2 regions of the Streptomyces sp. NPDC056486 genome follow, and region 2 is predicted to be linked to the other one. Evidence: riboswitches for the same ligand, from Rfam matches in the RefSeq annotation. Region 2 holds a riboswitch; the other holds the start of a gene.
What was found. A riboswitch is a leader RNA that binds a small molecule or an ion and turns the genes downstream of it on or off. The one in region 2 is predicted to bind cobalamin.
Positions count from the first base shown of each region.

Region 1: linked by a shared signal. The riboswitch ahead of ACFQ7F_RS14580 (CbtB-domain containing protein) and the one ahead of ACFQ7F_RS40760 (ABC transporter substrate-binding protein) in region 2 are both predicted to bind cobalamin.

Region 1 is NZ_JBHTSF010000028.1:72,584-77,683, reverse strand. Features, by position in the region: gene ACFQ7F_RS14590 (glycoside hydrolase family 6 protein) at 1-741, opposite strand, end outside; gene ACFQ7F_RS14585 (ANTAR domain-containing protein) at 906-1,646, shown strand; cobalamin riboswitch at 2,099-2,221, shown strand; gene ACFQ7F_RS14580 (CbtB-domain containing protein) at 2,254-2,475, shown strand; gene ACFQ7F_RS14575 (CbtA family protein) at 2,496-3,353, shown strand; gene ACFQ7F_RS14570 (class F sortase) at 3,334-3,999, opposite strand; gene ACFQ7F_RS14565 (hypothetical protein) at 4,015-4,563, opposite strand; gene ACFQ7F_RS14560 (HAD-IIA family hydrolase) at 4,647-5,100, opposite strand, start outside.
Region 2 is NZ_JBHTSF010000196.1:8,043-13,142, reverse strand. Features, by position in the region: gene ACFQ7F_RS40770 (ABC transporter ATP-binding protein) at 1-569, opposite strand, end outside; gene ACFQ7F_RS40765 (FecCD family ABC transporter permease) at 566-1,654, opposite strand; gene ACFQ7F_RS40760 (ABC transporter substrate-binding protein) at 1,894-2,856, opposite strand; cobalamin riboswitch at 2,900-3,056, opposite strand; gene ACFQ7F_RS40755 (Mov34/MPN/PAD-1 family protein) at 3,020-3,442, opposite strand; gene ACFQ7F_RS40750 (amino acid permease) at 3,526-5,001, opposite strand.

The sequences.
Region 1 (5,100 bases), on a different contig from region 2:
GCTGACCTCGGTGGTCTGGAAGTTCGAGACGTTCACCGAGAAGCCGTCGGCCTGCTCGACGCCCGACCACTTCAGGGGCTCCCAGAGCGAGTCGGGGTTCTTCCAGCCCGCGTTGCCCGCGTCCAGGTACACCTTGGTGTTCTTCAGGGACTTGAGCTTCTCGATGGCGCCCTTGAGAAGGTCGTACCGCTCCTCGTGGAACTCCTCCGGCGTGCAGTTGTCGACCATGTGGAGCACCGCGTCCGGCTCCAGGATGACCGTGGCGCCGCGGTCGCCGATGCCCTTGGCGACCTGGTCGATGAACTTCCTGTACTCGTTGCCGTCGGCCGCGCCGCCGCCCGAGTACTGACCGCAGTCACGGTGCGGGATGTTGTAGAGGACCAACAGGGCGTCCCTGTCGGCCTTCTGGGCGGCCTCGGTGAAGCCGCGTGCCTGATCCTCCGCGTTCTCCGGGATGATCCATTCGGGAACCGGCTGTTCGGCGATCTTGCGGATCAGTTCGGCGTCGTCCTTCTTGCCGTCCTTCTCGTACGAAGCGACCTGCTTGGCGGCGTTGCCCTCGGGGTTGACCCAGTACGGGTCGGAGCCCTTCGGCTGCTGTTTGACCGGCTGCCCCGACGAGTCCTTGCCGTCATCGGAGGAGCACCCCGACAGCAGCAGCGCCGCCCCCGCAAACGCCGCCGCAGCCTTCACCCCCCGGGCCACGATCCGATGACCGGGGCCGGTGTTTTTGTGGTACATCCACTCCCCCTTGGGTGCACTGTCCGATTTCTCAATCCTGACATACGCACTCCCGGCCCACGAGGCCCGCCCGCCCGCGACGGATACCTGTTGGTGAGCTGTTACAGCGCGGCGCCCGGGGGTAGGCGAGCAGGGCGCGGGGCGCAGCTCTTGGGGAGGAGACCATGCGGGATCACACCTCTGAATTACGACTGGCCCAAGTCCTGTTGGAGACCACGAACACCCTGGACGACGACTTCGACCCGGAGCGCTATCTGAGCCGGGTCGCGGGCCACACCGTGGAACTGCTCGACGCGTCCGCGGCCGGAGTCGTCTTCGACGGCGCGGGCGCACCCGCGGGGGCCGCCGGCGCCCACCCCCGTGAGCTGGCGCTCGCCCTGCTCGGGGCCCAACAGACCGGCGGGCCCTGCGTGGAGAGCCTCGGCACGGGGCGGCCCGTGCCTCCGGTACAGCTCACCGCGGCCGAACCTGCCCAGCGCTGGCCGGAGTTCACTCCGCTTGCCCTGCGCCATGGAATCGGAATGACGTACGCGGTACCGCTGCGACAGCGCAAGACCCTGCTCGGCGCGCTCAACGTCTTCATGCCCGAGACCTCCGGGGTCCCGCACATCAACGGGGAGTTGAACCTGGCCCAGGCGATCGCCGACGCGGCCGCGGTAGGTCTGCACAATCACCGCGCCTACACGGAGTACCGGATCCTCGCCACACAGCTCCAAGGCGCCCTGACCAGCCGCATACGCATTGAACAGGCCAAAGGCATACTCGCTGAGCGCTGGCACACTGGTGTGGATGAGGCCTTTGAGGCGCTGCGGCGGTACGCACGCAGAGAACGCCTGGTCATAGACCTGGTCGCCACGGAGGTGATCAAGGGGACGCTCAACGACTCGGTACTGCGCGGCAGTTGATCCGAATCTCTCCGAAGGTCATTCCGGAAACGCCACCACCTGCGATGATCACGGAGAGAAAGCGGATCACGACTTGGCGTCAATCGCCCCCTAGGCTCCAGCGCCCATCCGTTCTAGAGTCGTCCCAACGGCCCAAGCCCCCGGCCTGATCGTCCATCCCGCATTGCGGGGTTGGCCACCGAACCTCCCGCGCCGGCGCCGGGTTACTCCCGCAGCTCGTGCGCGCGCGGTCGAGGACCAGCCCGGTCGACGGCTCCGGGGGGAGCGGGCCGCCGACCGGGCCAGGTTGTCCTGACACAGGCAGGCGCACAGGCAGGCAGAGACAGGCACAGGCACAGGCACAGGCAGACAAAAGCAGACCCAGGCATACACAGGCATACGCAGCCGGACACGGGCAGACACGTACACCGTTGACAGTGTCCATGACCAACTGGGACTCTCCGGGACACAAGTACATACATCGAGACGACGGTTGACAGGAACCCGGTGCGATTCCGGAACGGTCCCGCCACTGTGACCGAACGCCCGCACGGCGTGCGGAAGTCAGGAACTGAGCTGTCGTACTCCTGCTTCGGGGCGTGGAAACCCCAGAAGGAGGCCCTTCGATATGTCACTGCACACCGCGGCACCGCACACCGACAGCGCGGCGGCCGACGCTGCCACCGTCCATACCCGCGACTGGCTCATCGCGTCCGCCGCGGTCATCATCGCGCTGATCGCGCTCTACGCCGTCTTCATCGACAACGGCTCACTGATCTCGGCGACCGGCAGCTATCTGCACGAGTTCGCGCACGACGGCAGGCACCTCTTCGGTGCCCCGTGCCACTGACCGGGGACGGACGCGGCACCATGCCACCCCCCTCGCCTCCCTCGTCCTCGTCCTCGTCCTCACCTGTCCTGCCCCTGCTCGGCCGGGGTCTCGTGGCGGGAGGAACGGCGGGCCTCACGGCCGGTCTCTTCTCCCTGCTCCTCGCCGAGCCGCTGATGGACCGGGCGATCCGCGCCGAGGAGAAACGAGCGGCGGCCCAGGAACACGCGCACGGTGCCGGGCAGTCCGCACAGCACCACGAGGAGCTGTTCACGCGCTCGACGCAGCACGCGGGCCTGGTGGTCACCGCGATCGTCGCCGGTCTGGCCATCGGCGCCCTCTTCGCGGTGGCGTACGCCCTGGTGCACCGCCGCGATCCGCGCGCGGACCCGTGGCCGCGCGCCCTGACCTTCGCGGGAGCGGCCTTCCTCGCCGTCTCCCTGCTTCCCGGTCTGCGCTACCCGGCGAACCCGCCGGGCGTCGGGGACGCGGGCACGGTCGGCGACCGTCAGGCGATGTGGCTCGCGTCGATCGTGATCGGCGTCCTCGGCATGATCCTCGTCCGGCAGGTGTACGTACGGCTGTCGGCCAGAACCGTCCCGGTGCGGCAGATCGCGGCGGCCCTCACGGTGGCCGCCGTCCTGGCCGTGCTCTTCCTGCTCCCGGACAACCCCGACCCGGTCCCGGTCGACGCGACGCTCCTATGGGATTTCCGCGTCCTCTCGGTCGCCTCGCAGGCCCTGTTGTGGGCCGTGTTCGCGGCGGTCTTCGGAGGCCTGGGCCTGCGGTCCTTCCGGGAGAGGGCCGCCGGGGGTGCCCCCATGGGCGCGAGCGCGGCGGGAGTGCCCTCGCGCCCGGGCGCCGCCCCCGGCGCAGGCCCTACGACCCCACGCCGGTGAGGTAGGCGGACACCACCACGTTCGCCGAGTAGGTCTTGGTCGCCCGGTCGAACGTGCCGCCGCAGGTGATCAGGCGGAGTTCGGCACGGCCCTCCTCGTGGGGGCCGTACGCCTTCTTCGCGTCGAAGCGGTCCCGGCTGAGGACTTGTACGTCGTCCACGGTGAACTCCGCGACCGAGCCGTCATCCCGGGTCACCCGGACCTTCTCGCCCGGGCGCACCGCGCTGAGGTCGTAGAAGACAGCGGGGCGTGTCTCGGTGTCGACGTGGCCCACGAACAGGGACGTGCCCGCCGCGCCGGGGCGCGTCCCGCCGCCGTACCAGCCGACGGAGCTCGCCTGCTCGAAGGGCGGCGGATCGATGGCGCCGTCCTGATCGAGCCCGCGGGTGATCACGGGCGCCTGCACCTTCAGCGAGGGGACTTCGACGCGCTGCGGCTTCGCGGCGCCCAACGGCTCGTGCGCGTCCGGGAGTTCGACACCGAACGGACGGCCCACCGCGGCGACGTCACCGTTCGTGGGCTCCGAGACACCGCCGCGTACGTCGGTGATGTCGCTGCCCCACAGCCAGAGCCCTACGAGCAGCAGCGCCCAGGCGACCCCGGTGAGGAATCGCCCGTGCCCAGCCGGCTTCTCATGGCCCGACATCTCGGTCGTCGCCCGTCACTCGGAGCGGCGTCGGCGGACACTGCGGAACGCCACGGCCACGGCCGCAACCCCGGCGAGCACCAGGCCGATCACCGCGTGCCGGGTGCCGGGGCCCGCCTCCTGGGCGTGCGCGGCCAGCTGCGCGGTGCCGCCGCCACCCGCGTGGACCGGCGAGACGGGGGTGGTGTGGTGCTGGACGACCTCCACGGAGCCCGCGCGCTGGTGGGGGTGGCCGTCGCAGTCGACGGTGATCTCGTACGAGCCGGAGACGCCGTTCCGGATCGTGGCGGAGCCGTTCAGCGAGTACTTGTCGCCGTCCCTGCCGGTGAGCTTCGCGTCCCCGTCGAACGCCCCGGACCCCGCGGACCCGGTCGTACCGTCACAGCCCGTGACGCTGATCTCCACTTTGGCCCCGGCCGCGGCGCTGGACGGGGAGACCGTGGCATGCACTTTTCCCTCGTCATGGGCGTACGCGGGTGCGGTGGCTGCGACGGGAAGCGTGGCGAGGACAGCCGCCCCGGCTATACCAGCGATGCCACGCAGGGTGAGTGGACCTCTACGCATCGTGAACCTCCTGTTTCGAGGTTCACGCGCGGCGGCACGTCACGCCTCCCGTGTGCGGCAAACGGGTGGTGCTGCGGAGGCGGTCAGACGCGGTCGACCAGGTCAGCGATGGAGTCCACGACGTTGGAAGGCCGGAACGGGTACTGGTCGATGTCATCGCGGGTGGTCAGGCCCGTGAGGACCAGGAAGGTCTCCATTCCCGCCTCGAGACCGGCGAGGACATCCGTGTCCATGCGGTCGCCGATCATCGCGCTGGTCTCGGAGTGCGCCCCGATGGCGTTGAGCCCGGTCCGCATCATCAGGGGATTCGGCTTGCCCGCGAAGTACGGGGTCCGCTTCGTGGCCTTGGTGATCAGCGCGGCGACGGCGCCCGTTGCGGGGAGCGGTCCCTCCGTGGAGGGCCCGGTCTCGTCCGGGTTCGTGCAGATGAAACGAGCCCCGCCGTTGATGAGCCGTACGGCCTTGGTCATGGCCTCGAAGGAGTACGTACGGGTCTCGCCGAGCACCACGTAGTCCGGGTCGTGGTCGGTCAGGACG
Region 2 (5,100 bases):
GTGCCGAGATCACGGACCAGGGAGAGGATCTCCAGTTGGTAGCGGATGTCCAGGTGGTTGGTGGGCTCGTCGAGCACGAGGATCGCCGGTTCCTGCACAAGGGCCCTCGCCACGAGCGCGCGCTGGCGCTCGCCGCCGGAGAGTCCGGCGAAGGTGCGGTGCGCGAGGTCTGCCGCGCCGACCCGTTCTAGGGCGTCGCCGACCAGGACGGCGTCCCGCGCGGTGTCCGCCTCCCAGAAGCGTTTGTGCGGGGAGCGGCCCATGGCGACGATCTGCCGGACGGTGAGCTCGAAGCCGGTGTGGCCGTCCTGCGGGACGGTGGCGATACGGCGGGCGCGGTCCTTGGCCGAGCGGGCCGCGAGGTCGTCGCCGTCCAGGAGTACGCGCCCTGTGGTGGGGGTGAGCGTGCCGTAGACGCAGCGCAGGAGGGTGGTCTTGCCGCTGCCGTTGGGGCCTACGAGGCCGATGGTCTCGCCTTGGGCGGCGTGCAGGGTGACGTCGCTCACGAGGGTCTTCTCAGCTACCTGGTAGGTGAGGGACTCCGTGCGCAGCACAGCAGGGTTGCTCATGCGGTTGCCTCCGTACGGTTCCTTCGCAGCATCCAGAGGAAGAACGGGCCGCCCGTCAGCGCCGTCAGGACGCCCACCGGGATGTCCTGCGGGGCCGCGACCGTGCGCGCCGCGAGGTCGGCGGTCACCAGGAACACCGCGCCCATCAGGGCCACCACCGGCAGGAGCGCCCGGTGTGCGGCGCCGACCAGCATCCGGGCCGCGTGCGGCACCATCAGACCGACGAAGCCGATGGCTCCGCTGTAGGCGACGAGTACGCCGGTCAGGAGCGAGGCGAGGACGAAGACGGCGGCGCGGAAGCGGGCCGTGTCCAGGCCGAGGACGGTGGCGCCCTCCTCCCCGACCAGGAGCAGGTCCAGGGGGCGGGCCAGGGCCACGAGCAGCGCCGTGCCCGCGATCAGGGCGGCGCCGGGCAGGGCGAGCATGTCCCAGCGGGCGCTGCCGAGGCCGCCGAGCGTCCAGTACAGGACTTCCTTCAGGTGGTCCGCGCTGTCCGCCATGATCAGGATCAGGCTGGTCAGGGCCGAGAGGATGTACGAGACGGCCACGCCCGCCAGAATCAGGCGGCCCGTGGCGAAGCCGCCGCCTCCCGACCTCGCCAGGGTGTAGACGACGAGCAGGGAGAGCAGGGCGCCCGCGAAGGCGGCGGCCGGGATGGTGACGGTGGTGGCCAGGCCCGCGCCCACGCCGAAGGCGCTGCCGAGGACGATGACGGCGACGGCTCCTGCGGAGGCGCCGGACGAGACGCCGAGGAGGAAGGGGTCGGCCAGGGGGTTTCTCACCAGGGCCTGGAGGACTGTGCCGATGACTGCCAGGCCCGCGCCTACGGCTGCGCCGAGCAGGACCCTGGGGAGTCTTACGTCCAGGACGATCGTACGGAACGGGGAGGGGTCTGCCCTCCCCGTGAGGATTTCCAGGACCTCGGGCGCCGGGATCCGGACGGAGCCCAGGGCGAGGCCTGCGACGATCGCGACCGCGAGGGCGGTGCAGAGTGCCGCGACGACTGTCGCGTAGCCCAGTCGTCTGCGGGTCCGTGCGGCCCTGGCGGGGCTCTCCCCAATCCCGCCCCTTCCCGGCTGTGACATTTGCGGCTCCGCCGCGTGGGGAGGCTCCGCCCCCGGGCCCCCGGACTGGTTGCCGTCGATCACCGGCTTCGCCGAGTTCGTCCTCAAACGCCGGACGGGCTGAGTAGATGCCGGGGCGGGGTGGGTGGGTGATGGCGCGGGGTGGGTGGGTGCCGGAGCCGGGTCGAGTTGTCGCCTGGTGGGCTGGAATCGTCTCCGCGCGAGCCCGAGCGATCGGGCGCCCGGCTGGAAAAGCCTCTTCACAGCTGGTCCGCCAGCTTGCTCACCGCCGCCGGTGCCCGTACCCCCACCACCGCGTCCGAAAGCGGCAGGACCGCGAAGCGCTTGTGCTTGATGGCGGGGACGTCTGCCAGGACCGGGTCGTCCAGGAGGCGCTTCTTCTTCTGGGCGACCGTCGTGCCGCCGTAGTCGAGGATCACGATCGTCTCGGGCTTGCGGTCGACCACCGATTCCCAGGACGCGTCGCCGAAGGACTTGTCCAGGTCGGCGAAGACGTTGCGGCCGCCCGCCCGTTCGATGATGTCGTTGCCGATGCCCCGGCCGCCCGCCGTGAACGCGGTCTTGTCGCCGCTGTCGTAGACGAAGACAGGGACGGGCTCGCGGTCCTTCGACTTCTTCGCCGCGGCGGTCAGTTCGCGTTCGGCGCCGCTCACCCACCGGTCGGCGCGCGCCCGTACCCCGAAGGTGGAACCGACCTCCCGCACCTCGCGGTAGACGTCGTCCATCGATACCGCCCGCTTCGCGCAGGCCTCGACGTCCAGGCGGCTCTCGATGCCGGACTTCGCCAGGGCCGCGCGGCTGCGGCCCTCGCCCGCCAGGAAGGCGCTCGCGTAGCCGCCGTAGACGAAGTCGGGGTCGGAGGCCAGGAGCTTCTCGTACGAGGGGTACTCCTTGGCCAGGACCGGGATGTCCGCGTACGCCTTCGCGTACTTCGGCAGGACCTTGTCGTCCAGGTACGCCGTTCCGGCCAGGTGGTCCTTCAGGCCCAGCTCCAGCATCACTTCCGTCGCGTGCTGGTTCATCGTCACGGCGCGCTTCGGCGGTGCGTCGTACGTCGTCTTCACGCCGCAGTTCGTGACCGTGTACGGGAAGCCTGCTGCCGTCGCGGCGGGCTTGTCCGAAGCGGAGTCCGCGGCGGACGAGCAGGCGGCGAGCGGGACGAGCAGGGCGGTGGCCGCGAGCAGGCGTATGGGGCGGGACATGGCTGAGCTGCCTCCTCCAGGGGATTCCGCGTCCCCTGCGTCGTGGGAGAAGAAGGCGGCAGGTCAGTTCCTGACTGCCCCGCCCGCGAAGGGTGGGGTCACAGTGGCGGGACCGTGCCGGATTCGCACCGGCTTCCTGGGTCCTGCCGCCTCAAAGGTGAGCTCAGTATGCCTGGACGACCTTCACCTCTTCTTCGGTGACCTCGCCGTCCACGATCCGGTAGGAGCGGAACTGGAAGTCGCCCGCGTCGTCGGCGTCGGCCGTGGAGACCAGGACGTAGTGGGCGCCCGGTTCGTTGGCGTACGTGATGTCCGTGCGCGAGGGGTACGCCTCGGTCGCCGTGTGCGAGTGGTAGACGATCACCGGCTCCTCGTCGCGGTCGTCCATCTCGCGGTAGAGCTTGAGGAGGTCGGTCGAGTCGAACTCGTAGAACGTGGGCGAGCGGGCCGCGTTCAGCATCGGGATGAAGCGCTCGGGGCGGCCGGTGCCCTCCGGGCCCGCGACCACACCGCAGGCCTCGTCGGGGTGGTCCTGGCGCGCGTGCGCGACGATCTGGTCGTGAAGGGCCTGGGTGAGGGTCAGCATGGCAGCCAGGATAAACAGAAGGGCCTGTCCGTACCGAAGAGTGGTACGGACAGGCCCACATGCTGGGATCAGGCGTTACGGCGCTACTTCTTCACCGTGTCCTGCGGCTCGGCCTCGCCGCCGCCCGTCGACTGCGAGTCGTTGCGCTTCTGCATGATCAGGTAGCCGACGCCCAGGATCAGGGCCCAGACGGGGGCCGCGTAGAGCGAGATCCGCGCGTCCTTGTCGACGCCCATCATCACGATCACCATCGCGATGAAGGCGAGCGCGAACCAGCTCGTGTACGGGGCGCCCGGCGCCCGGAAGGTGGACTGCGGCAGCTCGCCGCGGTCGGCCTTGCGGCGGTACTTGATCTGGCAGACCAGGATCATGATCCAGGCCCACATGCCGGAGATGGTCGCGAAGGAGACGACGTAGTTGAACGCCTCGCCCGGCCACTGGTAGTTGATCCAGACGCCGACCAGCATCAGCGCGGCGGAGAAGGTCGTGCCGACCAGGGGCAGGCCGTTCTTCGTGAGCTTGGTGAAGAACTTCGGGCCCTGGCCGTTCATCGCCAGGTCGCGCAGCATGCGGCCGGTGGAGTACATGCCGGAGTTGCAGGAGGAGAGCGCGGCCGTCAGGACGACGAAGTTGACGATCGCAGCGCCGACGCCGAGGCCCATCTTGTCGAAGGCGGCGACGAACGGCGAGACGCCCGGCACGAACTCCGTCCACGGCACGACCGAGAGGATCATGATGAGCGCGCCGACGTAGAAGACGGCGATGCGCCACGGCACGGTGTTGATGGCCTTGGGCAGGACGGTCTTGGGGTCCTTGGACTCGCCCGCGGTGACGCCGACGAGCTCGACGGCGAGGAAGGCGAACATCACGATCTGCAGCGTCATCAGCGTGGAGCCGATGCCGTTGGGGAAGAAGCCGCCCTGGTCCCACAGGTGGGAGACGGATGCGGTGTCACCGGCGTCGGAGAAGCCGATGGTGAGGATGCCGGCGCAGATCAGGATCATGCCGATGATCGCGGTGACCTTGACCATCGAGAACCAGAACTCGAGCTCACCGAAGAGCTTCACGGAGATCAGGTTGGCGCCGTACAGGATGACCGTGAAGATCAGCGCGTAACCCCATTGTGGAATGGAGTCGTGTGTCCAGTACTGCATGTACTGGGCCGCTGCCGTTACTTCTGTGATGCCGGTGACGACCCAGAAGAGCCAGTACGTCCAGCCGGTCACGTACCCGAAGAACGGGCCGATGAATTCACGCGCGTACTCCGAGAAGGAGCCCGACACGGCGCGGTACATGAGCAGCTCGCCCAGGGCCCGCATGATGAAGAAGATGACGAGGCCGGCGATGGCGTACGCCAGGATGAGGCTCGGACCGGCCTTGTGAATGGCCTTGCCCGCGCCGAGGAACAGGCCGGTGCCGATGGCACCGCCGATCGCGATCATCTGGATCTGCCGGGCACCTAGCCCGCGCTGATAACCCTCGCCTGACGAGCCGGGCGAACCGCCCGTGCCGTCGGCCTCATTGCCGTCGTGATGCTCTTCGACCTGCGCTGAGGTCATGGTGACGCCTTTCTCCACGCTGATCCGTGCCCGCAGTCTGCGTATGGCCACGGGTCAGGTCCTGATCCCCCCGGATATGGATGGAGTGCTACCGGCGGT